Regions from separate parts of the Lysobacter olei genome, predicted to be linked through region 2. Evidence: riboswitches for the same ligand, from Rfam matches in the RefSeq annotation. Region 2 holds a riboswitch; the other holds the start of a gene.
The links. Region 2 has a riboswitch for cobalamin ahead of ACYVBS_RS06340 (ribonucleoside-diphosphate reductase subunit alpha). Riboswitches for the same ligand answer to the same signal wherever they lie in the genome.
Positions count from the first base shown of each region.

Region 1 (16,037 bases), on a different contig from region 2:
CACCGTTCCCGACGAAGCCGCCGGCCGCCGCTTCGACGCGGTGCTGGCCGACCTGTTCCCCGACTATTCCCGCTCCAAGCTGTCGGGGTGGATCAAAAGCGGGGACGCGCGCCTGGACGGCCAGACGGCCCGCCCGCGCGACCCGGTACGCGGGGGCGAGACCGTCACCGTGACGGCCGTGCTGGAGGTGCAGACCCACTCCGAGCCGGAAGACATCGCGCTGGACGTGCTGTACGAGGACGAGCACGTCATCGTCATCAACAAGCCCGCCGGGCTGGTGGTGCACCCGGGCGCCGGCAACCCGGCCGGCACGCTGGTCAATGCCCTGCTGCACCGCGACCCGTCGCTGGCCACCCTGCCGCGCGCGGGCATCGTGCACCGCCTGGACAAGGACACGTCGGGGGTGATGGTGGTGGCGCGCACGTTGCCGGCGCACACCGCACTGATCGAACAGCTTTCGGGGCGCCAGGTGCACCGTCAGTACCTGGCCGTGGTGGTGGGGGCGCTGGTCTCCGGCGGCACCGCCAATGCCCCGATCGACCGCCACCCGCGCGACCGCATCCGCATGGCCGTGCGCGAGGACGGCAAGGATGCGGTGACCCACTTCCGCCTGCGCGAGCGCTTCCGCGCCCACACCCTGCTCGAATGCCGGCTGGAGACCGGGCGCACGCACCAGATCCGCGTGCACATGGCTCACCTCAAGCACCCCATCGTGGGTGACCCGCTGTACGGCGGGTCGCTGAAGCTGCCCAAGGGGGCTTCGCCGGAACTGATCGAAGCGCTGCGCGGTTTCCGCCGTCAGGCGTTGCATGCGGAGACGCTGGAGTTCGCGCACCCGGTGACCGGTGAGCCGATCCGCTGCAGCGCGCCGATGCCGGCGGACATGCAGGCGCTGGTGAAGGTGCTGCATGACGACGCCAAGGCGGCGGCGGAATCACGGCGCTGACCGCACGGCCGCCATTGTCCGCCTGCTCCGCCGCACCTTTTTGACGTTGCCTTCCACGTTGGGAATTGCGCCATGACCGAACCCCTCGACCTGCCCGGCAAGCCGTGGCTGCGCGCTGACTGGCCGGCCCCGCGGGGCGTGCATGGCTTGACCACGCTGCGCCATGGGCTGGGCGTGTCGAAGGCGCCGTTCGACAGCTTCAACATGGGCAATTGCACGGCCGCCGAGGGGGATGACCCCACGGATGTGGCGCGCAATCGCGACTTGCTGGAAGCCCACGCGGGGCTGCCGGGCTCCCCGCGCTGGCTGCGGCAGGTGCACGGGGTCGGGGTGGTGCGGTTCGGGCGGGATGCGCCGGCGCTGCTGCCGGAAGCGGATGCGTCGGTCACTTCCGAGGCGGGCGTGGTGCTCGCCATCCTGACCGCGGACTGCCTGCCCGTGTTGTTCTGCGCCGACGACGGCAGTGAAGTTGCCGCGGCGCACGCAGGCTGGCGCGGACTGGCCGAGGGCGTGCTGGAGGCCACCGTGGCCGCGATGCGCACGCCGGCGGAGCGGATTCGCGCCTGGCTGGGCCCGGCCGCCGGCCCGCAGCAGTATGAGATCGGCGTCGAGGTGTACGACGCGTTCGTCTCGCGTGATTGGGGGGCGGGCAGCGCCTTCACCAGCACGCGCGAGCACCACTGGCGGGTGGACCTCTACGCATTGGCGCGTCGGCGCTTGGCAGCGGTCGGCATTGCGCCAGATCGCATTTCCGGCGGTGATCTGTGCACGCTGTCCGCCCCAGACCGCTTCTACTCGCACCGGCGCGATCGGCGCACGGGACGCATGGTCTCGCTGGCCTGGATCGAACCGGCGCGGTAAAGCCGGAATCGGTGACCCACCATGGTTCGGCTGCCCCTGCCGATGTCGGCACGGTATGGTTGCCAGCTGCCTGAAGGCCTCCGGGGACGTCACCGTGTCAACTTCCAGTTCAATGCCGCGCCGCTGGATCGTCGCCGGCGATCTCAATGGCTTCTTTGGCCTGGTGGTCGACAACCTGTCGATCCTGGGCTTCATCGCCATGGCGCTGGTCGGCCTGTTCGGCATGCCGGCGGAGGTGGTGTATGGGCGCATGTTCCCCGGCACCGCGCTGGGCGTGCTGGTGGGCAACGTGATCTACACGGCGATGGCGCGACGGCTGGCCGCGCGCACCGGCCGCGACGACGTCACCGCGATGCCGCTGGGGTTGGATGCGCCCACCAGCATTGGCATGGCGCTGCTGGTGCTCGGACCGGCATTCGCGGGCTTCAAGCAGATGGGCATGGACGCCGACGCGGCGGCCCACGCCACCTGGCAGTTGGGCATGGCCTCGCTGATGGTGATGGGCGTGCTGAAGTTCGTGCTGTCATTCGCGGGCGATGCGGTGACGCGGCTGGTGCCGCGCGCTGGCTTGCTGGGCTCCATCGCGGGCATCGCGCTGGTACTGATGGGCTTCCTCCCGCTGGTCGAGGCGCTGCGCTCGCCGGTGGTGGGCTTCGTGACGCTGGGACTGCTGCTGTACGTGCTGGTGGCGAAGGGGCGGCTGCCGGTAAAACTGCCCGGTGTGTTCGTCGCCTTCGTGTTTGGCACCGTGCTGTATTACGCGCTCGGCGCCCTGGGCTTGGGGGCGCCCGGCTTCCAGTGGCCCCAGGCGACACCGCTGACGGTGGCCTTCCCCTTGCCGTCGCTGGGTTTTGTGGAAGGCCTGCCGTACACCGTGCCGTACCTGCCGTTGTTGCTGCCGTTTGGCCTGCTGATGGTGGTGGGGGGCATCAACGTCAGCGAGAGCGCGCGCGCTGCCGGCGATGACTACCGCACCCGCGACATCCTGCTGACCGAGGCGCTGTCTACGCTGGTGGCGGGGTTGTGCGGCGGCGTGGCGCAGACCACCCCGTATATCGGCCAACCCGCGTACAAGCACATGGGCGCGCGTAGCGGTTACACCTTGCTGACCGGCCTGTTCATCGGTATTGGCGGCATGCTCGGACTGGTGTCCGGGCTGGTGCAGTGGCTGCCGCTGGCGGTGCTGGCGCCGATCATCGTGTACGTGGCGCTGGATATCGCCACGCAGGCCTTCCAGGCCACGCCACCCAGGCACACCACCGCGATGGTGCTCGGCTTCCTGCCCTCGGTCGCCTACATGCTGTCGATCAAGGTCGGCAACCCGGCGTGGATCGCGCCTGACCACTTCGCCCAGCTGATGCACGCCAGTGACAGCCACGGCCTGCCCGAGATGGCGGTGATCGTGACCCTCGGCAACGGCTTCATAATCACCGCGATGATCTGGATCTCTGCAGTGGCCGCAATGATCGACGGGCGCCTGCTGCGCGCCTCTGCGTTCCTGCTGGCCGGTGCGGCCCTGGCCCTCTTTGGCGTCATCCACTCCGTGCACCCGCAGGGCGGGATCTACCTGCCGTGGAACCTTGAGGGGCTACCCCGGCAGATCGCATGGCAGTTCGTGGGGGCGTATCTGGCGCTGGCGACCTTGTTGGCAGCCTTGTCGCTGCAGCGCGAGCCGGTACGGTCCGGCACTTCCCCCTGAACCCAACGGGCGATGTCCGGTCAGAAAAAGGCCGCAATCAGGGGGGCGGCAACACTGCCGCGTGCCGCGTGCCGAATGCCGAGGACTTAGGAGTTCGGGACAAGCACGCGTTTCCGGGCAGAGCTCTTGAAGTCGCCGCGACCCTTCAAGTTGCGTGGCGGTGGTGGATGCGCTGGGTATTGCGTAGAGCAGGCCATGGATGGCCTGCGGCCGCGACTCGGCACAGGATGTGCCGACGGAGCGGAGGAGCAATGCCCAGCGCCTCCGCCGCCGCCCCACCGAAGCCGGCGCTTTCCGCTCAGGCCGACCACCCAAAATATGCCCGATTTGACCCCAATCAAGTCCCGTAAAGCCCAACCCTCGACACTCCCTGAACAAGCCTTGAAAGACGCTTGATTCCCGCGGCCCCCAGCCGCATCTGCAATTCATCGCGGCCTGATGGCCGCCCATGACTTGAAGGGGAAACCCATGCGGATGGACAAGCTCACCTCCCGCTTCCAGCAGTCGCTCGCCGACGCGCAGTCGCTGGCCGTGGGGCGCGACCATAACTTCATCGAGCCCGTGCACCTGCTCACCGCGCTGATCGACCAGCAGGGCGGCAGCACCCGCCCCCTGCTGGCGCAGTCGGGCGTCAACTTGCCGCTGCTGCGCGAGCGTCTGGGCGAGGCGCTGGAGAAGCTGCCCAAGGTCACCGGCCAGGCCGGCAACGTACAGGTGGGCAACGACCTGGGCCGCCTGCTCAACGTGACCGACAAGCTGGCGCAGCAGCGCGGCGATGCCTTCATCGCCAGCGAACTGTTCGTGCTGGCAGCGCTTGAGGATGGTGGTGAGGCCGGCAAGGCGCTCAAGGCCGCCGGCGCCAACAAGCAGAAGCTGGAAGCAGCCATCGAAAAGATCCGCGGAGGCGAGAGCGTGCAATCCGAGAATGCCGAAGACCAGCGCCAGGCGTTGGAGAAGTACTGCATCGACCTGACCGCACGCGCCGAGAGCGGCAAGCTTGACCCGGTGGTGGGCCGCGACGAGGAAATCCGCCGCACCGTGCAAGTGCTGCAGCGCCGGACCAAGAACAACCCGGTGCTGATCGGCGAGCCCGGCGTGGGCAAGACCGCGATCGTCGAAGGCCTGGCCCAGCGCATCATCAACGGTGAGGTGCCCGAAGGCCTGCGCGGCAAGCGTGTGCTGTCGCTGGATATGGGCGCGCTGATCGCCGGCGCCAAGTTCCGCGGCGAGTTCGAGGAGCGCCTCAAGGCCGTGCTCAACGACCTGGCCAAGAACGAAGGCCAGGTGATTCTTTTCATCGACGAGCTGCACACCATGGTCGGCGCCGGCAAGGCCGAAGGCAGCATGGACGCGGGCAACATGCTCAAGCCCGCGCTCGCGCGCGGCGAACTGCACTGCATCGGCGCGACCACGCTGGATGAGTACCGCAAGTACGTCGAGAAGGACGCCGCGCTGGAGCGCCGCTTCCAGAAGGTGTTCGTCGGCGAGCCGAGTGTCGAGGACACCATCGCGATCCTGCGCGGCCTCAAAGAGAAGTACGCCGTGCACCACGGCGTGGAGATCACCGACCCGGCGATCGTCGCGGCGGCCACGCTGTCGAACCGCTACATCGCCGACCGCCAGTTGCCAGACAAGGCCATCGACCTGATGGACGAGGCTGCCAGCCGGATCCGCATGGAAATCGACTCCAAGCCGGAGGAACTGGACCGCAAGGAACGCCGCCTGATCCAGTTGAAGATCCAGCGCGAGGCGCTGAAGAAGGAGAAGGACGAGGCGAGCAAGCAGCGCCTGGCCGACCTGGAAAGCGAGATCGGCACGCTGGAGCGCGAGTTCAACGACTTGGAAGAGGTGTGGAAGGCGGAGAAGGCCACGCTGCAGAGCGCCACCAAGATCAAGGAGCAGATCGAGGCCGCCAAGCTGGAGCTGGAGGCCGCGCAGCGCAAGCAGGACTTCGGCCGCATGAGCGAGATCCAGTACGGCACCCTGCCGACGCTGGAAAAGCAACTGCACGCGGCGCAGGAAGCCGAGACCAAGGGCTTCACCCTGCTGCAGGACAAGGTCACCGCCGAGGAGATCGCCGAGATCGTCAGCCGCTGGACCGGCATCCCGGTCAGCAAGATGCTGGAAGGCGAGCGCGAGAAGCTGCTGAAGATGGAGGACGTGCTGCACGGCCGCGTGGTTGGGCAGGAGGAGGCCATCAAGGTGGTGTCGGATGCCGTGCGCCGTTCGCGCGCGGGCCTCAGCGATCCGAACCGTCCGTCCGGCTCGTTCCTGTTCCTCGGTCCCACCGGCGTGGGCAAGACCGAGCTGTGCAAGGCGCTGGCCGAATTCCTGTTCGACAGCAGCGACGCGATGGTGCGCATCGACATGAGCGAGTTCATGGAGAAGCACGCGGTCAGCCGGCTGGTCGGTGCGCCTCCGGGCTATGTGGGCTATGAGGAAGGCGGCTACCTCACCGAGGCGGTGCGCCGTCGCCCGTACAGCGTGATCCTGCTGGACGAGGTGGAAAAGGCGCATCCGGACGTGTTTAACATCCTGCTGCAGGTGCTGGACGACGGCCGCCTGACCGACGGCCAGGGCCGCACGGTCGACTTCCGCAACACCGTCATCGTCATGACCAGCAACCTGGGCAGCCAGATGATCCAGGACATGGCCGCCGATGACACGCCGGAAGGCTACATGCAGATGAAGGCCGCGGTGATGGGCGTGGTGCAGAGCCACTTCCGCCCGGAGTTCATCAACCGCCTCGACGACATCGTGGTGTTCCACCCGCTGGACAAGGCGCAGATCCGCGAGATCGCCAAGATCCAGCTCAAGAGCCTGGAGAAGCGTTTGCACGAACGCGGGCTGAAGCTGGCGCTGTCGGACAACGCGCTCAACCTGCTGGGCAACGTGGGCTTCGACCCGGTGTACGGTGCGCGGCCGCTGAAGCGGGCCATCCAGCAGCAATTGGAGAACCCGCTGGCCCAGCGCATCCTGGCCGGCGAATTCGCCAATGGCGATACCGTGCAGGTGGAGGCCGAAGGCGGAGCGCTGGTGTTCCGCAAGGGCTGAGCACGCTTAGGGTGCGGCCTCGACACGGGGGCCGCACCCGCTCTGCTGCACTCGTCTCGGCCTTGGCGCGCGGGCTGGGTAGGCGCGCCGCCGTCGGACATCCTCGCGCATATGCCCTTCGCTCATGAGGGCGTTGCCATGCCGCATGGGGCCCAATGATCGTGGGGTGCTAGAATCGCTGCCGCCTGAGGTGACCGCCGGCCAAGCCGGTGGTTGAAACGGGAATCCGGTGCGCCCGCCGTCTGGTCGATGGCCGTGGCAATTCCGGAGCTGCCCCCGCAACGGTAGGCGAGGTGACCCCAGGACGGGTCGGGACCGGCGAATGCCACTGTGCCCTCGGCACGGGAAGGCGCCGTCCCCGGATGCTTGAGCGCACCCACCCGCGAGCCCGGAGACCGGCCATTGGCGTGACCCGACATGCGGTGGGCGATGTCACGGGGGCCATGCACGCGCGTGGCGTCTGCGTCCTTTCCTGCCGCCTGTCCATTCCCAACGTTTTCCGCGCGGGCAGGCGCGGCCAAGGAGCAGTACCCGATGGTTTCCCGTAATTTCCGTACCCGCCGCACCGTGCTGGCGGTATCGCTGGCGCTCGCCGCCACGTTGAGCGCCGTTCCCGCGCTGGCAGAAGGCCAGGCCACCGACCTCGATGGCGTGGTCGTGACCGGCGCCCGTACCGCCGTGACCCAGGACGCGTCGCTGGTCTCCACGAGCGTCATCACCCGCGAAGACATCGAGCGCCTGCAGCCGGCGTCCCTGCCGGACTTGCTGCGGACCGTGCCGGGCGTTTCGCTGTCCAATAACGGCGGCCCCGGAAAGGAGAGCTCGCTCTTCGTGCGCGGCGCCGAATCCGACCACCTGCTGGTGCTGGTGGACGGTATCAAGGTGGGGTCGGCGACGGCAGGCAAGGCGGCGCTGCAGGACATTCCGGTCGAGCAGATCGAGCGTATCGAGATCGTGCGAGGCCCCTTCTCCAGCCTGTACGGTTCCGAAGCGCTCGGCGGCGTCGTGCAGGTGTTCACGCGGCGGCCCCAGACGGGCTTCACTCCCGAAGCGAGCGTGGGCATCGGCAACCTCGGTACGCGGCGTGCCACCGCCGGCATCGGTGGCCGTGGCGAGCGTGGTTGGTACCAGTTGAACCTGGCCCACGACACCACCAACGGCATCAATGCCTGCCGTCCTGCGCCGACGCCGTTCGCGGGGTGCGGGATCGATGAGCCCGATCGCGATGGCTATACCAACAACTCGGTGTCGGCGCAGGCCGGCTATCGCTTCAGTGAGGCATGGGATGCGGACGCGCGCGTGCTGCATGCCGATGGGCGCAATGAGTACGACGGCGGTTTCGCCAACGAATCACACGTGGTGCAGCAGGTGACCGGCGCGCGTGTCGGCTACGCCGCCGAAGGACTCAAGCTGACCGCACGGGTGGGGCAAGCCAAGGACCGCAGCCGTGATTTCCACGACGAAGTCTTTGCGTCCGAGTATGAAACGCTGCGCTCGCTGGCTTCGCTGCAGGCCGATGTTTCCACGCAGCGGGGCTTGTTCACCGTGGGCGTGGACTGGCTGCGCGACGAGATCGAAAGCACCGACGCCTACGTCGTGGATGGACGCACCAACCGTGCCGTGTTCGGCCAGTGGCAGCATGCATTGGGTGCGCACTCGATCCAGGCCAGCGTCCGCCGTGACGACAACGAGCAGTTCGGCGGCAAGACCACCGGCAGTGTGGCGTGGGGCTGGGACTTCACCGAGGCGCTGCGCCTGACGGCCCGGTATGGCACTGCGTTCAAGGCGCCGAGCTTCAACGACCTCTACTACCCGTACTTCGGCAACCCCAACCTGGCGCCCGAGACCTCGGAAACCGCCGAAATTGGCGTGCGCGGCAAGCACGGCTGGGGTGGTTGGTCGGTCAACGCCTACCAGACCCGCGTGGAGGACCTGATCGGCTACGACCCCACCCTAGTCGATGCGGAGCACCCGTGGGGTCAGCCGAACAACATCGACCGGGCACGTATCCGTGGCGTCGAACTCGCCGCTGACACGACGCTGCTGGGCTGGCAGCTTCGCGGCAGCGTGACGTGGCTGGACCCGCGCGACGATTCCGAGGGCTTCAACCAGGACAACCTGCTCCCGCGCCGTGCCCGACAGAATGGCCGGATCGACGCCGATCGCCGCTTCGGTCGCTTCAGTGCCGGGGCAAGCGTCCAGGCCGTCGGCGAGCGCTTCGACGAGGTCTACAACACCACCCGCCTGCCGGGCTACGCGACGACGGACCTTCGCATGGGCTGGTCGATTAACGACGCCTGGTCGCTGCAATTGACGGCGAACAACGTGTTCGATCGTGAGTACGAAACCGCCGCGTACTACCGTCAGCCGGGTCGCACGTACCTGCTGAGCCTGCGCTACCGCGGCCATCGTTGATGCCCGCAGGCCGGCCGTGGGCCGGCGTCAGGGGGCACCGTGCTTCGGCACGGTGCCTTCCTTGCATCTGAACCCCGATCGTCGGGTCAGGCCACCGCCGGCGGCAGGTGGTGGCTGCCGCGATACGGCGGCGTTGCCATCACCATCTCCGCCAGGCTGTGCGCCAACTCGCGCTCGGCCATCACCGCGCCGTCCGCGCCGCGCTCCAGCAGGTGCTTGACCTCGCCGTCGCTGTGCGCGCGCGCCACGATGGTCAGGCCCGGGTTGATCGCACGCAGCTTGGCGATGATCTCGCCGGCTTCCAGCACATTGGGAATCGCCAGCATCACCGTGGTCGCGCGTTCCGGTGCCGCCTCGCGCAGCACCTGCTCGTTGGCCGCGTTGCCGCGGATGGCGGGAATGTTGCTTGCCCGCGCCCGCGCGATCAGGTCATCGTCCGTGTCGATGACCACCACCGGCACGTCACGCTCGGTCAGCAGGCGGCCCAGTTCGCTGCCGACCCGACCATAACCGATGGAAATCACGTGCCCGGACAAGCCCTCGGGAATGCCCGGTGCCAGGTCGTCCGCCGCCTGGGCGGCATCCGCCTTCTCGCGGCTCGCCTGCAGCGCTTCGCGTGCGCGACGCCGGTCCAGCCAGGCAAAGATCAGCGGGTTGGTCATGATCGACAGCAGCGCGCCGGCCAGCACCAGGTCATGGCCGTCCTGCGGCAGGATCTTCAGTTGCAGGCCCAGCGCGGCCAGGATGAAGGAGAACTCGCCGATCTGCGCCAGGCTGGCTGAGATCAGCAGCGCGGTGCCGTGTTCCTTGCCGAAGGCGCGCACCAGCATGTAGGCGGCGGCGGACTTGCCGAACACGATGATCGCCCATGCGGCCAGCACGTCCAGCGGTCGCTGGACCAGGATTGAAGGGTCGAACAGCATGCCGACCGACACGAAGAACAGCACCGCGAACGCGTCGCGCAGCGGCAGCGTCTCGGTGGCCGCCTGGTGGCTGAACTCCGATTCGTTCAGCAGCATGCCGGCAAAGAACGCGCCCAGCGCGAACGACACTCCGAAAAGTTCCGCCGATCCGAACGCCACGCCCAGCGCGATGGCCAGCACGCACAGCGTGAACAGCTCGCGCGAGCCGGTACCGGCCACGCGCTCCAGCACCCAGGGGATCACCCGCCGCCCCACCAGCAGGATCACCAGCAGGAACGCGCCGACCTTGAAGATGGTGGTGAAGATCGCCTTCCACACCGAGACCCCGTCGGCGGCCTCGCCCGTCAACAGCCCCGACAGCGCCGGCAGCAACACCAGCGCCAGCACCATCGCCAGATCCTCGACGATCAGCCAGCCCACGGCGATCTTGCCCTTGCCGGTATCCAGCAGGCGGCGCTCCTCCAGTGCACGCAGCAGCACCACCGTGCTGGCCACCGACAGCGAAAGGCCGAACACGACACCCGCACCATGCGACCAGCCCAGCATCCGTGCCATCGCCCAGCCCAGTACCGTGGCCACGGCGATCTGTGCCACCGCGCCCGGCAGGGCGATGGCCTTGACTGACAGCAGGTCGCGCATCGAGAAATGCAGGCCCACGCCGAACATCAGCAGGATCACGCCGATCTCGGCCAGCTGCGGCGCCAGGGTCTGGTCGCCGACGAAGCCCGGGGTGAACGGCCCTGCGACGATGCCCGCTATCAGGTAGCCCACCAGCGGCGACAGCCGGAGCCGCTGCGCCAGTGCGCCAAAGATGAACGCCAGCACGAAGCCGGCCACGAGGATCGCAATCAGGGACGTGTGGTGCATCGGCTCTCCCAAGGCCAAGACATAGAGGTATAGGGGCTGACCACGGCCATCACAACCCGGACACGGGCCAAGGGGCCCGATCCGGCAAGGTCGTCGGCCGATCCCTGCGGGGCAGTGTGGCCACGTACAATGTCGCCATGATTGCCTTCCGAGATTTCGCCCTGCGGCGCGGCGAACGCCTGCTGCTGTCCAACGTCGACCTCGCCCTGCACGCCGGCTGGCGCGTGGGCGTCATTGGCCGTAACGGCACCGGCAAGTCGTCCTTGTTCGCCGCCATCCAGGGCGAGGTCGAAGCCGACCGCGGCGACATCGACGTGCCCGCCCGCGTGCGCATCGCCAGCGTGGCGCAGGAAACCCCGGCGCTGGACGAGCCGGCGCTGGAGTTCGTGCTCTCCGGCGATGCCGAGGTGCACAAGGTCATCCTCGCCGAACGCGACGCGGCGGAGCGTGAAGACTGGGAGGCCGTGGCCAACGCCCACTTGCGCCTGGCCGAGCTCAACGGCTATGACGCGACCGCGCGGGCCGGCAAGCTGCTGCACGGCCTGGGTTTCTCGCCCGACACCCACGAGCGCGCCGTCAAGGAGTTCTCCGGCGGATGGCGCGTGCGCCTGAACCTGGCGCGCGCGCTGATGACCCCGTCCGACCTGCTGTTGCTGGACGAACCCACCAACCACCTCGACCTCGACGCGGTGCTGTGGCTGGAGCAGTGGCTGTTGAAGTACCCCGGCACCCTGCTGATGATCTCGCACGACCGCGAGTTCCTCGACGGCGTGTCCACCCACACCATCCACCTCAACGAAGGCAAGGCCAAGCTGTACGTGGGCGACTACACCGCCTTCGAACGCCAGCGCGCCGAGCAGCTGCGCCAGCAGCAGATCGCCTTCGAGAAGGAGCAGGTCGAGCGCGAGCACCTGCAGAAGTTCATCGACCGCTTCAAGGCCAAGGCCAGCAAGGCCAAGCAGGCCCAGAGCCGCATGAAGCGCCTGGAAAAGCTGGCCGGCACCGAGGCGGTGCGCGCCGAGCGTTCGCTGCATATCGACTTCCCGGCCCCGGCCAAGCTGCCGCACGCGCTGCTGCGCCTGGTCGACGCCGACTGCGGTTACGGCGAGCACGTCGTGTTGGAGAACGTCAGCTTCATCCTCGAGGCCGGCGACCGCGTCGCGCTGCTCGGCCCCAATGGCGCCGGCAAGTCCACCCTGGTCAAATCGCTGGTCGGCGACATCGCGCTGCTCACCGGCGAGCGCGGCGGCCACCCCGACCTGCGCATCGGCTACTTCGCCCAGCACACGGTGGAGTCGCTGGAAGAGGGCCGCAGCCCGATCGACCACCTGGCCGACCTCGCACCCGGCGTGGCCACCCAGCAGTTGCGCGATTTCCTCGGCAAGTGGCAGTTTCCCGGCAACCGCGCCTTCGAATCGGTCGACGGCTTCAGCGGCGGTGAGCGCGCGCGCCTGGCGCTGGCGATGATCGCCTGGACCCAGCCCAACGTGCTGCTGCTCGACGAACCGACCAACCACCTCGACCTCGAGATGCGCGAGGCGCTGGCCGAAGCGCTCAGCGACTTCGACGGTGCCATCGTCATGGTCAGCCACGACCGACACCTGATCGGCCTGGTCTGCGACACCTTCTGGCGCGTGGCCGATGGCGTGGCGCAGCCGTTCGACGGCGACCTGGACGCCTACGCCAGCTGGCTGCGCAGCCGCGACAGCAGCAACGACGGCAAGTCGGTGAAGCAGGTGAAGGCGGCGAAGGCCGGCAAGGGCGGGGACGGCACGGACCCGATCAGCGCGGCGATGCCCGCCGTGGCCGAAACGGCCGCGGTCGCCAGCACGCGCAGCGCCGCAACGCCAGCACCGGCCCCGACGGGCAAGTCGCGCAAGGCCAACCCGGTCAAGCTGGCGCAGGCCGAAGCCCGCGTCGCTGAACTGGAATCCAAGCTGCACGCCATCGACATGGACTTGGCCGACCCCACGCGCTATGCCGACGTGCCCGGCCTGTCACAGCAGCGGGCTGCGCTGGCCGTCCAACTGGCCGAGGCGGAAGAGGCCTACCTGGCGCTGTACGACGCCGCCTGAGTGGCCTGGCCCGCGCGTCGGCTTCGGCGGCGCGGCTGGGCGACCTGCTCCCGGGACCCTCAGCCCCCGCGCGAAGCATGGAAAGGCGCACACTGGCGGCTCCTGCGGAGGAGTCGCCATGTCGCTTGCCCGCCTCCTGTCCTGCGTGCCGTTGGTGCTGACGACCGCCCTCGCGGCGACGCCCGTTGGTGCCAAGGAGCCGCCCATGACCCTGCGCCTGAGTTCGACCGCTTTCGCGCACGAAGGGGGCATGCCCGCGCGCCTGACGTGTGACGGGGAAGACCGGTCTCCGGACCTGCACTGGACGGGCCTGCCCGCCGGCACCCGCAGCCTGGCCCTTGTCGTGGACGATCCCGATGCGCCGGACCCGGCCGCGCCGCGCATGACCTGGGTGCATTGGGTGCTCTACAACCTGCCGGCCACCGCCGACGGCTTGGGCGAAGGGGGTTCCCGGCAGTTGCCGCCCGGCACCCGCGAGGGGGTCAACGATTGGGGCCGCACCGGGTACGGCGGCCCGTGTCCGCCGGTGGGCCGCCACCGCTACTTCCACAAGTTGTACGCGCTGGACGTGGTGCTGCCGGACCTGGGTCAGCCCGACAAGGCGCGCCTGATGAAGGCGATGGAGGGCCACATCCTCGGTCACACCGCGCTGGTCGGCACGTACCAGCGCGGACGTTGACCGGCGTCATTCACCCTTGAGGAAGTACTCCACCGTCGTCACCACGCGCACGGTCTTGACCTGCGGGCTGCCGCGATCCCGGTCGCTGATCGAGACCACGCCCTGATTGGCGCTGCGGATGCCGCCCAGTCGCGCACCGGAGTCCTTGGCGAACTGCTCGGCGGACTTGCGTGCATTGGCGGTGGCCTCGGCGATCAGCGCCGGCTTCACCGCATTGAGCTGGGTGTAATCGAAGGTCGGATCGCTGCCGCCGCCCTCCTGGCCGCCGATCAGGATGCCGCGGCTGACCAGTTCACCGGTGCGCCGCAGCGCGGCAATGGCGTCAGCCACACGGCCGGTGCGCAGGGTGACCGTGGTTGAGTAGCGGTAACGTTCCGGCGGCCGGTTCTCGCCATACGCCCAGGCCCAGCGATCCTCCAGCCTCGGCGGCGACACCACGATCTCCTCGGGCTTGAAACCGGCCTTGGCGAAAAACTCGCGGATGGTGACGGTGTTGGCATCCAGTTGCCGCTGCACCTGCGGCAGATCGTTGCCGGCCACGGTGTGCGACAACGGCCACACCACCAGGTCGGCGTCGACGATTTTCTCGGCCGAGCCTTTGACCGTGACGAAACGGTCCTGCGTCTTCAACCGCGCCATGCCGTCGGCGACGAACCAGCCGGCGCCGGCGAGGCCCAACGCCACCACCACCGCAGCGACCAGTGAACGGGACGAAGTCATCTTCTACCTCCTTGTGGACACCAGCATGGAGCATAGCGATGCGTGATGAACGGCGATTGGACCGTGGCCGGCGGATGGATGGCCCGATCGACCCCGCCACCCCCGGGCGGCGTCCGAAGCGCCGGCGAGACCGACGGCGTGTATCGTGGCGCCTTGATAACCGGCCACGACGCCCGCATCCAGCCGGCCGGGCGGCCAGATTCGCGCCGCACCGCCCGGAACCCCATCGCGCCGGGATAGCCACCCCGGTAGAACGTCGCACACCTATCCGTTGCTCGCCATGCCTATCTACGCTTTCGAATGCGCCGCCTGCGGCCACAGCTTCGACCGTCTGCAGAAGATGTCCGATGCCGACCCCACCGACTGCCCGGCCTGCGGGGCGCCGCAGGTGCGCCGCCAGCTGACCGCGCCGCAGTTCCGCTTGGCCGGCGGGGGCTGGTACGAGACCGACTTCAAGAAGGAAGGCGACAAGAAGCGCAACCTGGCGGGCGAGGGCAGTTCCGGCGCGCCCAAGGCGAGCGAGTCAAAGACCGCCGACGCCAAGCCCGCGGAATCCAAGCCGGCGCCCAAGGCCGCCAGCAGCGGCTGACGCTCAGCGTGCGCCGAACCGGGCGCGGCAACCGCCGCTGACCCAAAGGCCCACCCGCTCGTCATAGCCCCAGTTGATGCGCTCCACGCAGCGCGTCGACGACAGCAGCTCCAGCACGTACGGACGCCCTCGTCGGGCGTCCCACGCGCAGGTGGTGTGCCCGGGGCCGGTTGCGACGCACGTCACCGAGTACGGCCCGCCCGGACCCCAGCCCGGGCCGCGGCCCGGCCCGAACACCGCGCGGCACCCCTCATTCACCCAGACCGAGCCCCGGTTGGAGCCCCAGCTGCGGCCTTGGATGCACTGCGCGCTGGACAGCTGCCGCTCCAGGCGGGATGCACCGGCCCAGGGCGTGGGACAGGTCTTGAGCCGGGAGTGGGTGCTTTCACACGTCACCCGGTTGCCACCCCCGGCGGGCGGGGCAAACGCCTCGGCAAACTCGCCACGGCAGCCGTTGCCCACGTAGACCTGGCCCCACTGCGATTGCCAGGTCTGGCCTTCCACGCAATCCGCCCGCGACAGCTGGCGCACCAGGCGCGAATGGCCCTGCCACGGGGTGCGACAGGTGTGGCCGCGGCCGTCGCTGCTTTCGCAGCGCACGGTTTGTGACTGGGGCGGGGCGGGGGCAGGTCCACTGCCGCGCAGGGATTCGGCGATGTCGGACTTGATCCGGCTGAACCCCCAGTTGGAGCGGTTCACCTGGTCCAGATAGAAGCGCAACTGGTCGTCCGGGATGCGGCGCCCGCCGGACTGCTCCTCGTATTCCAGGCTGATCACCCGCACCTGGTCGTTGTACGACAAGGTCTTCAGGTTTTCGGGCGCGTAGGCACGCTGCGACTGCGCCCAGGTGGGCGCCGCCAGCACCAGTGAGCACAGCAGGGTCAGCAGCGGGAACAGGGTACGGCTCATGGTCGCTCCTTACGCTTGTCGTCATGCAGTGGTGGGTACGGCGGGGCGCGGGCTGGCCGGCCAAGGCCGGCACAAGCCGGCGGTCCGGGCCGCCAGTACGTGGCCGGACCAGTTAAAATGATGTGTTTGCCGGTGCTCGCCGGCCCTGCGGCCCCGCGGCCGCCGCAACCCCACCCGGAGTTCTGCATGCGTACCCACTTCTGCGGCCTCGTCGACGAGGCGCTGATCGGCCAGACCGTCACCCTGTGCGGCTGGGCCGACGTCGCCCGCGACCTGGGCGGCCTGTGCTTCATCGACCTG
Region 1 covers NZ_BAAHAT010000001.1:508,552-524,588, reverse strand. Annotated here, with positions in the region: gene rluD (23S rRNA pseudouridine(1911/1915/1917) synthase RluD) at 1-946, shown strand, start outside; gene pgeF (peptidoglycan editing factor PgeF) at 1,019-1,807, shown strand; gene ACYVBS_RS02690 (SulP family inorganic anion transporter) at 1,920-3,506, shown strand; gene clpB (ATP-dependent chaperone ClpB) at 3,975-6,560, shown strand; cobalamin riboswitch at 6,732-6,978, shown strand; gene btuB (TonB-dependent vitamin B12 receptor) at 7,095-8,975, shown strand; gene ybaL (YbaL family putative K(+) efflux transporter) at 9,062-10,765, opposite strand; partial or broken gene ACYVBS_RS02670 (ABC-F family ATP-binding cassette domain-containing protein) at 10,903-12,492, shown strand; gene ACYVBS_RS02665 (YbhB/YbcL family Raf kinase inhibitor-like protein) at 12,959-13,519, shown strand; gene ACYVBS_RS02660 (SIMPL domain-containing protein) at 13,526-14,239, opposite strand; gene ACYVBS_RS02655 (FmdB family zinc ribbon protein) at 14,520-14,828, shown strand; gene ACYVBS_RS02650 (DUF3011 domain-containing protein) at 14,832-15,737, opposite strand; gene aspS (aspartate--tRNA ligase) at 15,924-16,037, shown strand, end outside.
Region 1: linked by a shared signal. The riboswitch ahead of btuB (TonB-dependent vitamin B12 receptor) and the one ahead of ACYVBS_RS06340 (ribonucleoside-diphosphate reductase subunit alpha) in region 2 are both predicted to bind cobalamin.

Region 2 (16,037 bases):
CGGTCGGCACCGGGATGTCGGCACCGCGCGCCTTGGCGTCGGCCATGATCTGCTTGGCGGTGTCGATCAGGTCCATTTCCACCAGCGACTTGCCCACCGAATGGCCCATCGCCGCGATGAAGGTGTTGGCGATACCGCCGCCCACGATCAACTGGTCAACCTTGCCCACCAGCGACGCCAGCAGCTCCAGCTTGGTGCTGACCTTGCTGCCCGCCACGATCGCCAGCAGCGGACGCGCCGGATGCTCCAGCGCCTTCGCGAGCGCGTCGAGCTCGGCCATCAGCAGCGGGCCGCCAGCGGCCATCTTGGCAAAGCGGATCGCGCCGTGGGTGGAGGCCTGTGCGCGGTGCGCGGTGCCGAAGGCGTCCATGACAAACACGTCGCACAGCGCGGCGTACTTCTGCGACAGGGCCTCGTCATCGGCCTTCTCGCCGACGTTCATGCGGCAGTTCTCCAGCAGCACCAACTGGCCCGGCGCGACGTCAACGCCATCGACCCAGTCCTTGACCAGCGGCACGTCCATGCCGAGCAGCTCGGACAGGCGCTTGGCGACCGGCGCCAGCGAATCGGCTTCCGACCACACGCCCTCCTTCGGGCGGCCCAGGTGCGAGGTGACCATCACGGCGGCGCCCTTCTCCAGCGCCAACTTCATCGTCGGCAGCGAGGCGGTGATGCGCTGCTCGGAGGTGATGCGGCCGTCCTCGATCGGCACGTTGAGGTCTTCGCGGATCAGCACGCGCTTGCCGGCGAGGTCGAGGTCGGTCATGCGGACGATGGACATGGTCGGTTCCGTTGGGGCGATGGGGAGGGGGTGCGGCACGGCCCGGGCGGCCGGCGCGTAGCTCGCTATTGTCCCGCCCGGTCGTCCCGCCGGCAAACCGCGGCCGCCGGGCCGGCCGGGGCCGTTCACTCGACGCGCGCGATGCCGGCATCACGCGGCGTCCTATCGCGGGCCGCGCTCCACGCCCCAACCGCGCACGCACCAACCCCACACCCTCCCAAGCACCGACCACACGCCCTCCATGCCACCACCGCGCCCACGTCGCGCAAACCCTTGCCCCGCAAGCCCCGGGCAGGTTAGCCCCACATTTCGTGTTGACGGGGACAGAAAACCCGATATCTTGGGGTCGTCGGTGCCGGCCTTCACGGGTCGGCTGAAAAGGGAAGCCGGTGAAATGCCGGCGCTGCCCCGCAGCGGTATGGGAAACGACCGCGGTCTTGGCACTGGGCGACACGGCCTGGGAAGCGACCGCCAGTAGGTGACGCACGGCGTCGTGTCCCGAGCCCGAAGACCTGCCGACAGCCGCGCGATGCACACCGCGCGGTGACCGGCCAGGGAGTCCTCGGGGGAGGACGGTCGGTGTCGCGCCACGACGCCCCGCGTCCTGGCCGTGGCGATGGCCTGCCATCGCCCCCGTCCGCTGCAGTCTCGGGCGGCGCGACACCTCCGTAGCACCCTGCTGACTCCGCGCCCGCGGGGGCGTGGTCGCGCAGCCGATGCCAGTGGCATCCGGCCGCGTCCGCACCGCCGCGCGTCGTCCTTCGAGGGAAGGCGGCGATCCGTGCGCCCATGCACCGGAGTCTTCCAGCCATGACCGCGTCCCCGTCCATCGACACCCTTGCCGACGCCCGCACCGACGGCGTCGCCGCTGACCAACGCTCCGACACCGACGGGGCACGGCCCGGCGGCTTCGCCCTGACCCCGCCGGCCACCGCTTTCAGCATGACCGTGACCAAGCGCAGTGGTCGCCGTGAGCCCGTCGACCTCAACAAGATCGTGCGCGCGGTGGCCCGCAACGCTGAAGGCCTGTACGCGGTCGATCCGATGCGCGTGGCCACCCGCACCATCTCGGGCCTGTACGACGGTGCCAGCACCCGCGAACTGGACGAGTTGTCGATCCGCACCGCCGCACTGCTCACCGCCGAGGAGCCCGAGTACGGCCGGCTGGCCGCGCGCCTGCTCGCCGGCGTGATCGAGAAGGAAGTCGCCGGCATCGAGATCTACGCGTTCTCGCAGTCGGTCACCCGCGGCCACGAACTGGGACTGATCAATGACCGGCTACTGACGTTCGTCCAGGCCAACGCGCGCAAGCTCAATGATGCCATCGACAACACGCACAACCAGCGCTTCGACTACTTCGGCCTGCGCACGCTGTACGACCGCTACCTGCTGCGGCACCCGACCGCGCGCACGGTAGTGGAGACCCCGCAGCAGTTCTTCCTGCGCATCGCCTGCGCGCTGACCGACGACGTGTCCGACGCGTTGGCGCTGTACCGCAAGATGGCGCAACTGGACTACATCCCCAGCTCGCCGACGCTGTTCAACGCCGGCACCACGCACGAGCAGCTGTCGTCGTGTTTCCTGCTCGACTCGCCGGAAGACTCGCTGGAGGCGATCTACAAGCGCTACATGGACGTGGCCAAGCTGAGCAAATTCAGCGGCGGCATCGGCCTGAGCTACAGCCGCATCCGCGCGCGCGGCTCGCTGATCCGCTCGACCAATGGCCTGTCCAACGGGATCGTGCCGTGGCTCAAGACGCTGGACGCCTCGGTCGCCGCGGTCAACCAGGGCGGGCGGCGCAAGGGCGCAGCCTGCGTGTACCTGGAGCCGTGGCACGCCGACGTGGAGGAGTTCCTGGAGTTGCGCGACAACACCGGCGACGAAGCGCGGCGCACCCACAACCTCAACCTGGCCAACTGGATTCCCGACGAGTTCATGCGCCGGGTCGAGGCCGATGCCGCGTGGTCACTGTTCGACCCGCACAAAGTGCCGCAGCTGACTGACCTGTTCGGTGACGCCTTCGACCGCGCCTACCACGCGGCCGAAGCCGCGGGCCTGGCAGTGAAGCAGGTCAAGGCGCGCGAGCTGTACGCGCGGATGATGCGCACCCTCGCCCAGACCGGCAACGGCTGGATGAACTTCAAGGACAAGTCCAACCGCGCCTGCAACCAGACCCTTCGCGAGGGCAACGTGGTGCACCTGTCCAACCTGTGCACCGAGATCCTGGAAGTGACCTCGCAGGACGAGACCGCGGTGTGCAACCTCGGATCGATCAACCTCAGCCACCACGTCGAGCTGTACCCGGAAGGCAACGTGCACGGGCAGGCCGGTCGCTTCGATTTCGAGCAGCTCGCCGAGACCGTGCGCCTGGCGGTGCGTCAGCTCGACCGGGTGATCGACCTGAACTTCTACCCGATCGAAACCGCGCGCACCGCCAACCTGAAGTGGCGCCCGGTGGGGTTGGGCACGATGGGCTTGCAGGATGTGTTCTTCAAGCTGCGGCTGCCGTTCGATTCCGACGCCGCGCGCGCGCTGTCGCGCGACATCGCCGAGGCGATCTATTTCCACGCCCTGTCGGCCTCGAATGAACTGGCGCTGGAGCACGGGGCGCACCCGGGCTTTGGCGACACCCGCGCCTCACAGGGCGAACTGCAGTTCGAGGCCTGGGGCGCGGCGCCGAGCGCGACGCTGGACTGGGACGGCCTGCGCGCGCGGATCAAGGCGCACGGGCTGCGCAACTCGCTGCTGATCGCCATCGCGCCCACCGCGACCATCGCGTCGATTGCCGGCTGCTATGAATGCATCGAGCCGCAGGTGTCCAACCTGTTCAAGCGCGAGACGCTGTCGGGCGACTTCCTGGTGGTCAACCGCTACCTGGTGCAGGAGCTGAAGACCCTGGGCCTGTGGACGCCGGAACTGCGCGATGCGATCAAGCTGGCCGAAGGCTCGATCCAGGGCATCGATGCCATTCCCGAGTCGCTGCGTGCCGTGTACCGCACCGCGTGGGAACTGCCGATGCGATCACTGATCGACATGGCCGCCGAGCGCGGCGCGTTCATCGACCAGAGCCAGTCGCTCAACCTGTTCATCGAGAGCCCGAACATCGGCCAACTGTCGTCGATGTACATGTACGCCTGGAAGCAGGGGCTGAAGACCACCTACTACCTGCGCTCGCGGCCGGCCACGCGCATCGCCAAGACCACGGTGAGCAGCGCGAGCACCGCCGCGCCGAAGCCGGAGCACAGCCCGAGCGAAGCCGTGGCCTGCTCGCTGGAAAACCCTGAGGCGTGCGAGGCCTGCCAGTAAGCCCACATCCGCGCGCGGTCGCGACGGCCGCGCCGTTGATCACGCCAGCGCTGGGGTGCCCACTGCACCCAGCGCCCCGCCGCCCTTGCGGTCCGGGGGCATCGCGGGCCGCGATCGTTGCCGCACACGGAGGTGCGACCGCAAGGACGCACACGATCGCGGCCCGCCCTGCCCCCGGACCCACCCCAAGTCCGAAGGAACGCCCATGTCCGCCCAACCCGCCGCGCCCCGCCTGCTCGATCCCGGCTTCGACCTGACCCTGCGGCCGATGCGCTACCCCCAGTTCTACGAGATGTACCGCGACGCGATCCGAAACACCTGGACCGTGGAAGAGGTCGACTTCTCGCTGGACGTCAACGACCTCAAGCACAAGCTTGGCCCGGCCGAACGCCACCTGATCGAGCGGCTGGTCGCGTTCTTCGCCACCGGGGACAGCATCGTCGCCAACAACCTGGTGCTGAACCTGTACCAGCACATCAACGCGCCCGAGGCGCGGATGTACCTGTCGCGCCAGCTGTACGAGGAGGCGCTGCACGTGCAGTTCTACCTCACCCTGCTCGACACCTACCTGCCCGACCCGGTCGCGCGCGCCAAGGCGTTCGCGGCGGTCGAGAACATCCCCTCGATCCGCGCCAAGGCCGAGTTCTGCTTCAAGTGGATCGACTCGCTCCAGGGACTCACGCGCATCGAGACGCGCGAGCAGCGCCGCCAGTTCCTGCTCAACCTGATCTGCTTCGCGTGCTGCATCGAAGGCCTGTTCTTCTTTGCCGCCTTTGCGTACGTGTACTACCTGCGCTCGCGCGGGCTGCTGCACGGGCTGGCCTCGGGCACCAACTGGGTGTTCCGCGACGAGAGCTGCCACATGGCGTTCGCCTTCGAGGTCATCCGCACCGCGCGTGCGGAAGAGCCCGGCCTGTTCGACGAGGACCTGCAGCGCCAGGTGGTGCGGATGCTGGAGGAGGCCGTGGAGTGCGAGATGCAGTTCGCCGAGGACGTGCTGTCCGGCGGCGTGGCCGGGCTGTCGCCGCGCGACATGCGCCAGTACCTGCAGTACTGCGCCGACCAGCGTCTGGCACAACTGGGCCTGCCGAAGCACTTCGGGGCCAGCAACCCGTTCGCGTTCATGGACCTGCAGGACGTGCAGGAGGTCACCAACTTCTTCGAACGTCGGGTATCCGCCTACCAGGTGGGGGTGGAGGGCGAGGTGGCGTTCGACGCCGCGTTCTGAAGCCTTTCGGCCCCGTGTCGGCCAGCACCAGCGGGGCCGGCGGGGCCAGCGGAAGTAGGCGAGCCTATCGGTGGCGGGGGTGCATGGCTGCGGTATCAGCCCCGGGGCACCAGGAGGTAGGGGGGCAGACCGCCCCCCGCGTTGAGTAGGCAGACACGACCCGTCTGGCAGACCCTAGCTGCCACGGGATTCAGAAATCTGCGCCGGCCTTGGACTTCGGGGAGGCAAGCGCAGTACGGCGGCAACGCCGTGTCGGGTTCCACAGGACGTGGCAGTCCGACAAGTCACACCCACAAGGCCGTGGGAGCTCAGGGCGGCAGGAGGCGCGCCCGCGTCGGAAGGCATCGACGTCGCTAGGCCAGGAAGGCGGGGAAGCGGCGGGATGCCGGCGGGAGGGCGGCAGGGATGCCGCTGCCCCATCCAGGCGCGGCCCGGGATCCGGGCGGCACGCGCCGCAGCCGTCGACTCAGCGGCCCGAGCCCACCATCGGCAGGCCCAGCGAACGGGCGCCCACGCCCCCGTTCAACCCCAACCCATACCGCAGGCTCTGTCCGATGCGCTCGGCGTAATGGTTGAACTGCGCCGCATCGTCGGGCGACAGCACTTCGGCGGTGGTTTCACGCCACAGCGCCAGCCACTGGTCGAAGTGCTCGTGGCGGATCGGATGGCCGTGGTGCTTCGCCATCGGATTGCCGCGATACGTGCCGTGCTTGAGCGCCACCGACGCCCAGAAGGAGGTCAGCGTGCGCTGGTGGTCGTCCCAGTCGTGCACGGCGGCGTTGAACACCGGCCCCAGCTCCGGGTGGCGACGCACCTTGGCGTAGAAGCGGGCAACCAGCAGCGCGATCTGCGCTTCGTCCAGCGCCACGTTGTCTTGGGGGTCGGATGTCATCGTGTGGCCGTCCTGCAATAGCGCGTCGCCCGGCGCCCCGCGCCGCGGCGCAGTGGAGGCCAGTGTCCGCAGACGTGCGGCAGGGTACGCCGCATTTCGTTGTCCATTCTACGAAGAAGCCCCGCTTGCGCGGGGCTTCCGGGGTGCTGCAGTCAGCGGGCGTTGCGGCTTACTTGCCGGCGACGACCTTGACCATCTCCAGGCATTTGTTGGAGTAGCCCCACTCGTTGTCGTACCAGCTGACCAGCTTGACGAAGGTGCCGTCCAGCGCGATGCCGGCCTCGGCATCGAAGATCGAGGTGCGTGCGTCGCCGCGGAAATCGGTGGCGACCACCTTGTCCTCGGTGTAGCCCAGGATGCCCTTCAGCGCGCCTTCCGACTGCGCCTTCATCTCCGCGCAGATCTCGGCGTAGGTGGCGGCGTTCTCCAGCTCGACGGTCAGGTCAACGACCGACACGTCCGAGGTCGGCACGCGGAACGACATGCCGGTGAGCTTCTTGTTGAGCTCCGGGATCACCACGCCCACGGCCTTGGCGGCACCGGTGGACGACGGAATGATGTTCTCCAGGATGCCGCGGCCGCCGCGCCAGTCCTTGTTGGACGGGCCGTCGACGGTCTTCTGCGTGGCGGTGGCAGCGTGCACGGTGGTCATCAGGCCGCGCTTGATGCCCCACTTGTCGTTCAGCACCTTGGCGATCGGCGCCAGGCAGTTGGTGGTGCACGAAGCGTTGGAGATGATGGCCTCGCCGTTGTACTTGGCGTGGTTCACGCCGAACACGAACATTGGCGTGTCGTCCTTCGACGGGGCCGACAGCACGACCTTCTTCGCGCCCGCGTCGAGGTGCTTCTGCGCGGTGACCTTGTCCAGGAACAGGCCGGTGGACTCGATGACCACGTCGGCGCCGACTTCGTTCCACTTCAGGTTGGCCGGGTCGCGTTCCTGCGTCAGGCGGATCTTCTTGCCGTTGACGATCAGGTTGCCGCCGTCGACCGACACGTCGCCTTCAAAGCGGCCGTGCACCGAGTCGTACTTCAGCATGTAGGCCAGGTAGTCCGGCTCCAGCAAGTCGTTGATGGCGACGATCTCGATGTCGTTGCCGAAGTTCTGCACGGCCGAACGCAGCACGTTGCGGCCGATGCGGCCGAAACCGTTGATACCAACCTTGATCGCCATTACCGGGACTCCTGAGTGGGGCGAGCTTGAGAAACCGCCATTTTACCCCATCCCGGCGCCCCCCGCCCCGCCGGCCGGACGGCCCCGGCGGGCCTAGCAGCCTTCGCTAAAAGCCAGCTTGATCAAAGTCAAACACCCACTTGACGATGATCAAGCGCGGGTTCCAGCCCCTGCGGACAATGACCTCAACGCGTTCCCAACGTCATCTCCCACAGAGGTTTGCCCATGAAGCTCCGCACATCCGCCCTTGCCCTCGGCCTCGTCCTGGGCGGCGTCGCCACCCCGGCCCTGGCCCAGTCCGCCGGCACCTGGACGCTCGGCGTTGGCGCCCACCAGGTCAACCCGAAGTCCGACAACGGCGAACTGGCCAATGGCGCGCTGGCGGTCGAAGTCGAAAGCAACATCCGCCCGACCATCACCGGCGAGTACTTCATCGCCGACAACCTGGGCATCGAGGTGCTGGCCTCGCTGCCGTTCCAGCACGACATCACCATCGACGGCCTGGGCACTGTGGGTGAAACCAAGCACCTGCCGCCGACCGTGTCGCTGCAGTACCACTTCGGCCAGGGCAAGGTGAAGCCGTTCGTCGGCGCCGGCGTCAACTACACCAAGTTCTTCAGCGAAGAGACCTCCGGCGCGCTGGAAGGCACGGACCTGGAACTGGATGCGTCGTGGGGCCTGGCCGCGCACGCCGGCGTGGACTTCAAGGTCGGCGAGAAGGGCGCGATCCGCGTCGACGCCCGCTGGATCGACATCGACACCGACGTGAGCGTGGACGGCCAGGACCTGGGCACGGTCAACATCGACCCGCTGGTGTACGGCGTCGCTTACGTGTTCTCGTTCTAAAACACACCCTGACATCAGTCAGGGCTGCCAGCGCGGGCCATGTCCGATACCCTTCCGGACATGGCCCGTCGCATTTCCGAATATCTCCACGCCCACCGCCGCCGCCTCGCCCCGCCGCTTGCGACCGGCGTGCTGGCCGTGCTGGCCGCATTGCCACTTCCCGCGCAGGCGTGGGGCGCGATGGGACACCGGCTGGTAGCCGCGCTGGCGGCCGATGAACTCAGCCCGGCCGCACGCGACGAGGTCGCCCGCCTGCTGGAGGGCGAGGCCGTTCCAACGCTGCCCGGCACCGCCGCGTGGGCGGACGACGTGCGCGCCCACGACCCCGTCCTCGGCAAGCGCAGTGCCCCGTGGCATTACGTCAACCTGGGCGAACAGGGCTGCAGCTACGACGTCGCGCGCGATTGCCGCAATGGCGACTGCGTGGTTGAGGCCATCCACTCCCAGACCGCGATTCTGGCCGACCGCCATCGCAGCCGTGCCGAGCGCCTACAGGCGCTGAAGTTCGTGGTGCACTTCGTCGGCGACGCACACCAGCCGCTGCATGCCGGCTACGCGCATGACAAGGGCGGCAACACGGTGCAGGTCAGCCTCAATGGGCAAGGCACCAACCTCCACACGCTGTGGGACAGCAAGCTGCTGGCGGCCACGGCGCTGGATGAAGCCGCTTACCTGCAGCGGCTGCGCGAATTGCCCGTGGCGGTGCCGGTGCCGTTGAAGGTGCTGCCACCCGACAGCGCTGCGTGGGCGCGCCAGTCGTGCGCGATTGCCACCCAGCCGGGAGTGTATCCGCCCTCGGCCAAGCTGCCCGATGGCTATGCCGACACCTGGCGCCCCGTCCTGGAGGAGCGACTGCGGCGCGGCGGCACCCAGCTCGCGCTGCTGCTGAACGCCGCCCTGACGCCCTGAGGCGTCTCAGCAGTCCGCCGTGCAGCGGCCCTCGTCGGAGGCCAGCACGGTCTTGACCTTGGCTTCGGTGCTGGCCATGCCGGCCTCGCGGCCCGCTGCCAGCGCCGCGTCGGCATCCAGCCCCTCATGGCGCGCCAGCGCAATGGCCAGCAGCCCGCCCACCCGGTTGCCCGAGGCGCAATGCACCACCACCGGCCCCTTGGCGTCCTTCAGCAACGCCCACAGGCGGTCGGCATTCGCGCCGGTGAGATCCCCCGCGCCCGCGACGGGAATCTGGTGGTATGCCATGCCCGCGGCGCGGACTTCGGCCGCTTCGTCGCGCCCGGCCAGTTCGGCATCCGGTCGCAGGTTGATCACCGTGCCCACGCCCGCCGCGGCCATGCCGGCCCACGCGTCCGCCGCTGGCTGGCCCCCGGTGTACACGCCCGGGCGCGGCTGGCGCAGCCCGGGCAGCGTCACGGCCTGGGAGACGGGGGCGGCCGCTTGGGCATTGGCCTCAGTACCCGCCACGCCAGGCGCAACGCAGCCCGCCAGCACCAATGCCGGCCACACGAGGCCGATGGCCGCGAGCGCGCGGGGAATGCGAATTGAAATGTTCATGCGTGCGAGCCTTTTCGAATCAAGTGGCAGGTCATCAGGCACTGGCGGCGGGCGCGGCCTGTGCAGCCGTGAGCTCGTCGAAGGCGCGAAGTGTCTCCGCAGCATAAATCATCGACGGGCCGGCCCCCATGTAGATCGCCATCGCCACGGTTTCCAGCAGCTCCTCGCGGGTGGCGCCGGCGCGCATCGCGGCCTTCACGTGGAAGCCGACACAGCCATCGCAGCGCGTGGCGATCGCGATGCCTATCGCGATCAATTCCTTGGTCTTCACGTCCAACTGGCCCGGGGCCAGTGCTTCGCGGGCCAACCCGCTGAACGCCTTCATCGGCCCGGGCGTGCCTGCGCGCAGCGTGCCGATGGCGGCGTTGAGATCGTCGATGAGATCGGGGAAGGAGGGGCTCACGAAGGACTCCAACGTCGGATGGAAACGGAAGCACGTCGCATCGCTGGGGATGCTCAGCCCAGGTGCCGACGCACCCAGTCCACGATGGCGGCAGCCGGCATCGCACCGGCCTGCCGGGCGACCTCGCGGCCCTGGTGGAACAACGCCAGCGTGGGGATGCTGCGCACGCCGAATTTCTGCCCCAGCGTTGGCTGCTCCTGGGTATCGACCTTGACCAGCCGCACCTGCGGCTCCAGCACGGCGGCTGCCTGCTCGAATTGCGGCGCCATCACCCGGCAGGGGCCGCACCAGGGCGCCCAGAAATCCACCAGCAGCGGCACGTCCGAGCGCAGGTAGTGCGCATCAAAGCTGTCCACGCCCAACGCCACCGGCTTTCCGGAAAACAACGGGCGATGGCAGCGACCGCACGCCGGCGCCTCACCCAGCCGCGCAGGCGGCACGCGGTTGACCGCGTGACAGTACGGGCACGCGATGTGCAGCCCCTCGCTCACGACCCCGCCTCGAAGCTCTTGTCGCCCAGCAGCGTGCGACCGTGCGCGTCCTTCACCGTGACCTCCACCTCGATGCCGTGGCGCACGCTCTGGGTCACGGTGCAGAAGTTTTCGAACTGGTCGAGGATGCGCTCGAGGTGCTGGTAGTCCTCGTTACCCTCGGGCAGCTGCAGGGTGACGAAGGCTTTCGGGATGCGCAGCCGACCGTCGGCGTTCCGCGACGGCGTGGCAGTGATTTCCGCGCGCAGCGTGCCCGGCTGGTTCTTGTACTTGCGCAGTGCGAACAGCAGGCTGGCACTGAGGCAGTTGGCGATGCTGGCCAGCAGCAGGCGCGACGGCGTGGGACCACGGTCATGACCCAGCGGCGAGGCCTCGTCGGCCAGCAGCGGCTCCAGCGAGGTCTCGTCGAAATGGATGCGGAACGCGTAGTCGCTGTCCTGTTCCAGAGTCAGTCGGATCTGTCCCTCTGCGCTCATGGGCGGTTCTCCTTTTGGGTGTTCGCTTCGCGGGATGCGCCTGCACCGGCCGGGACTTCCACCCATAGCAGGCCGCGCAGGTCGCCAACGTCAAACCCGGTCGCACGGTCGCCCGGGTAGTGGCGGGCAAGGACCTCTAGAACCGGTGGCGAAACCTGCTGGCCATGGCAGGCCAGGCAGGCCGGCTCGACGGCAATGCCTTTGGCGAAGCGTGCCGCCACGCCTTGGGGCAGGTCGGCGGTCAGCAGGCGGACTTGTTCGCTGGCGTTGCCACCGGCGTCCACGGCCTGCTGGAAAGCTTGCGCGGCGTCCAGTTGCCACCCCGTCGCCTCGTGGGCCGGATTGCGGTTGCGGCCCGGCACCGCCACGCGCCCCAGGCGCACGCCATGCACTTGCGCCACCTGTTTGGCGATGCGCGGCGCCTGTGCGTGGCAGAACTCGACGGCCTGGACCGGGCCACCTGCCTGGAGCTGGGCCATCAGCGCGGACTTGAGTTGGCCACTGAAGTCGGCGGCGGCAGCCTTCGCGCGCGCCTCGGCGTTGGCGGGGGCCGCATCAGGGATTGCATCCGGCTCGGGCGAGGGCATCTCCTGTGCGGATGCCGCATCGGCAGGTGCTTCATCGAGGCCCGGGGTTGTCGTCGCGGCAGCAGTTGCGGTGCCCGCGGCACTGGGAGTGGCGGCGGGGGGCTCGACCCCCGCCTCGCTTGCCTGTTGACCGCAGCCGGCGAGCAGGGCGACCCCCGCCATCAGCCCGATGCCAAATCCGCGTTTCACAGGGCCGCCTCCGCACGCTGCCCGCGCCGCAACAGCGCGTAATACAGCAATGGAATCACAACCAGCGTCAACACGGTGCTGACGAGGATGCCGAAGATCAGCGACACCGCCAGCCCGTTGAAGATGGGGTCGTCGAGGATGAAGAACGCGCCCATCATTGCCGCCACGCCGGTCAGCACGATCGGCTTGGCGCGCACGGCGCAGGCGTCGACCACGGCCTCGGCCAGCGGCACGCCGCGCGCCGTTTCCTGGTTGATGAAGTCCACCAGCAGGATCGAGTTGCGCACGATGATGCCGGCCAGCGCGATCATGCCGATCATGCTGGTGGCGGTGAACTGCGCGCCCAGCAGCGCATGGCCCGGCATCACGCCGATCACGGTCAGCGGGATCGGCGCCATGATCACCAGCGGCACCACGTAGCTGCGGAACTGCGCCACCACCAGCAGGTAGATCAGCACCATGCCAGCGGCGTAGGCGATGCCCATGTCACGGAAGGTCTCGTAGGTGATCTGCCATTCGCCGTCCCACTTGATCGCGAAACCGCTGGTGTCCTCGGGCTGGGAGATGAAGGTCTGCGCCATTGTCTGCCCGCCGATGGCGTTGTCCGACACCTGGCCGACCAGGTCGAACATGCCGTACAACGGACTGTCGAGTTCACCGGCCTCGTCACCCATCACGTAGACCACGGGCAGCAGGTCCTTGTGGTGGATGGCGCCATCCCACGGGGACTTGCGGACGGTCACCAACTCCGACAACGGCACCAGCTGACCCTGACCACCGCGCACCTTCACCGCGAGCAGGCGCTCGGTGCTGGCCTGGTCGCCGGGCGGCAGGCGCAGGCGCACCGGGCGCGGGTACTTGGAGGTACCGTCGTGCACGTAGGTTGCGTCAAAGCCGGCCACGGCCGCCGCGAGCGCATCGCTGATCGCGGACTGCGGCACGCCCAAGCGTGCGGCGCGGGCGCGGTCAACGACCATCACTTCGCGCGGCGCATCGGCTTCCACCGTGGTGTCGACATCGACGATGCCCTCGGTCTTGAGGAAACGCTGTTCCAACGCCTTCGCCAGCTTGCGGCTGGTGGCGTAGTCCGGGCCGTAGATTTCGGCGACGAGCGGCGACAGCACCGGCGGCCCCGGCGGCACTTCCACCACCTTCACCGAGGCGGCGTGGCGGCGGCCAATCTCCGCGAGCTTCGGTCGCAGGTCGCGGGCGATCTCGTGGCTCTGGCGGTCGCGCGCGTGCTTGTCGACCAGGTTGACCTGCAGGTCGCCGACGTTGCTGCCGCTGCGCAGAAAGTACTGGCGCACCAAGCCGTTGAAGTTGATCGGCGCGGCCGTGCCGGCATAGCCCTGGTAATCCAGGACTTCGGGCACAGTGTCGACCACGGACGCCAGCTCGGTGAGCAGCGCGTTGGTGTCTTCCAGCGTGCGGCCTTCGGGCAGGTCGACCACCACCTGCAGCTCGGACTTGTTGTCGAACGGCAGCATCTTCAGCACGACCAGCTGGAACACTGCCAGCGATGCGGCCAGCACCACCAGCGCGGCCATGCCGCCGAACAGCATCAGGCGACGACGACCACCGGTCTTCGCATCCAGGAACGGACGCATGACCTTGCCGAACAGGCGATGCAGCCAGGTGTCGTGGCTTTCCGGCGCATGGCCGCCATCGCCATGGCCGGGCACGTGGCGGCCCAGCAGCTTCAGCGACAGCCACGGCGTCACGATCAGCGCGATCGCCAGCGACAGCAGCATGCCCACCGACGCGTTGATCGGGATCGGACGCATGTACGGGCCCATCAGGCCAGACACGAACGCCATCGGCATCAGCGCCGCGATCACGGTGAAGGTGGCGAGGATGGTGGGGCCACCCACTTCGTCCACCGCCGGCGGGATCGCTTCACGCAGGGTCTTGCCGCCTTGGGTCATGTGCCGGTGGATGTTCTCCACCACCACGATGGCGTCATCGACCAGGATGCCGATGGAGAAAATCAGCGCGAACAGCGACACGCGGTTGAGGGTGAAACCCATCGCCCACGACGCGAACAGGGTCAGCGCCAGGGTCAGTACCACCGCGCTGCCGACCACGATGGCCTCGCGCCAGCCCAGCGCGAACAGCACCAGCAGTACGACCGAGCCGGTGGCGAACACCAGCTTCTGGATCAGCTTCTGCGCCTTGTCGGTGGCCGTCATGCCGTAGTCGCGGGTCACGGTGACGTTGATGCCTTCGGGGATCAACTCGCCCTTGAGTTGCTCGACGCGCTGCGTGGCCGCGGTGGTGATGTCGGCGGCGTTGCTTCCGGGCTTCTTGGCGATCGCAATCGTGACCGCGGGCGCGATGCCCTGCGCGGGGCCGGTCTTGCCAGCGGGCGCACCGTGCCACGCATAGCGGCTGGCGATGTCGCCACCCGCGCGGATCGTCGCCACGTCGGACAGGCGCAGCGGCTGGCCACCGGACAAACCGATGACCAGGTCGCGCACTTCGTCGGCATTGGCAAGGAAAGTGCCCGCGGTGACCGGCACGGCCGCACCGCTGCCTACGCGCTCACCCACCTGCTGCACCGCATTCGCGGCGCGCAAGGCCTGGCCGAGGTCGGCCACGGTCAGGCCGTACGCAGCGAGCTTGGCCGGGTCCAGCGTCACCGACACGACGCGGTCAGGTGCACCGATGGTGTAGACGTCGCGGCTGCCGGGGATGCGCTTGAGTTCGGTTTCCAGCGAGTGCGCCACTTCGGCCAGCTCGGTGGCGCCACGCTGCGCGTCGTCGGTCCACAACGTCAGTGCCATCACCGGCACGTCGTCGATGCCCTTGGGCTTGATCAGCGGCTGGCCCACGCCCATGCCGGGCGGCAGCCAGTCCTGGTTGGAATAGACTTGGTTGTACAGGCGCACGATGGCCGGCTGGCGCTCCACGCCCACGGTGTATTCCACCGTGAGCACGGCCATGCCGGGCCGGCTGATCGAATAGACGTGCTTGACGCCTTCGATTTCGGACAGCTTCTGCTCCAGCGGCGTGCTGACCAGCTGCTCCACGTCGCGCGCGCTCGCGCCGGCGAATGGCACGAACACGTTGGCCATGGTCACGTCGATCTGCGGCTCTTCCTCGCGCGGGGTGATCAGCACCGCGACCAGGCCCAGCAGCAGGCCCATGATGGCCAGGATCGGGGTGAGCGGATTGGCCTGGAATGCCGCGGCCAACCGTCCGGAAATGCCGAAGCGGTTGCGCGAATCACTCATGGCCAGCGGCTCCGGTTTGGCCGCCCGCCGACTTGCGCTGCGCGGCCAGCGCCTGCACGGCGGCGACCGGATCAGCGGCAACGACGTCGCCAGCCTTCAGACCGGCCAAGACTTCGACGCGATCGCCGCTGCGCTGACCGAGGCGGACCTGGCGCAGGGCGATGCCGTTGCCGGCGATGACGTACACGCCGCTGACCTCGCCGCGCTGCACCAGCGCGCTTGCCGGAATGCTGACGGTGCCGGCCTGGGCGGTGACGGCGATCGGGAACAGCACCTTGGCGGTGACACCCGGCGCCGGCGCCTGCTTCAGATCCGGCAACGTGACGCGCACGCCCACGCTGTGCGTGGCGGGATCGGCGGCCGGAAAGACCACCACCTCGGCGGCATCCACGGTGCGGCCATCGGCCAACGCCACGCGGGCACTGCCGACTGAGCGGATGGCGTCGGCTTCCGACTGCGGCACCTGCACCTCGATACGCAGCGCGCCGGGCGCGTACACCGCCATCAGCGGCTGCCCCGGAGCCACGCTTTCCCCCGGCTCCACGCGACGCGCGCTGACGATGCCGGCGAATGGCGCGCGGATCACGGTGTAATCCGTCTGCTGGCTGGCCTGCGCGACCTGCGCACGGGCCGCATCGCGCGCGGCGGCGGCGCTGTCACGCGCGGCGCGTGCCTGGTCGATCTGCGAGCGCGACACGTACTGCCCGTTGGCCAACGCGGCGTAACGGCGGTAATTGGCTTCCGCCTCGGCGGCGGCCGCCTCGGCCGCACGCAACTGCGCACGCGCGGTGTTGGCACCGGCCTGCTGCTCCACCGCGGTCAGCCGCAGCAGCACATCGCCCTTGGCCACGCGGTCGTTGACGTCGACGTTGACGACCGTGACCCGGCCGGCGGTCTGTGCGGTCAGGTCGGCCTGCTGCAC
Region 2 covers NZ_BAAHAT010000003.1:304,013-320,049, forward strand. Annotated here, with positions in the region: gene ACYVBS_RS06335 (phosphoglycerate kinase) at 1-781, opposite strand, end outside; cobalamin riboswitch at 1,115-1,315, shown strand; gene ACYVBS_RS06340 (ribonucleoside-diphosphate reductase subunit alpha) at 1,724-4,087, shown strand; gene ACYVBS_RS06345 (ribonucleotide-diphosphate reductase subunit beta) at 4,293-5,315, shown strand; gene ACYVBS_RS06350 (group III truncated hemoglobin) at 5,782-6,207, opposite strand; gene gap (type I glyceraldehyde-3-phosphate dehydrogenase) at 6,377-7,381, opposite strand; gene ACYVBS_RS06360 (OmpW/AlkL family protein) at 7,607-8,227, shown strand; gene ACYVBS_RS06365 (S1/P1 nuclease) at 8,288-9,136, shown strand; gene ACYVBS_RS06370 (protein tyrosine phosphatase family protein) at 9,143-9,736, opposite strand; gene ACYVBS_RS06375 (carboxymuconolactone decarboxylase family protein) at 9,771-10,139, opposite strand; gene trxC (thioredoxin TrxC) at 10,193-10,630, opposite strand; gene ACYVBS_RS06385 (OsmC family protein) at 10,627-11,106, opposite strand; gene ACYVBS_RS06390 (c-type heme family protein) at 11,103-11,882, opposite strand; gene ACYVBS_RS06395 (efflux RND transporter permease subunit) at 11,879-15,115, opposite strand; gene ACYVBS_RS06400 (efflux RND transporter periplasmic adaptor subunit) at 15,108-16,037, opposite strand, start outside.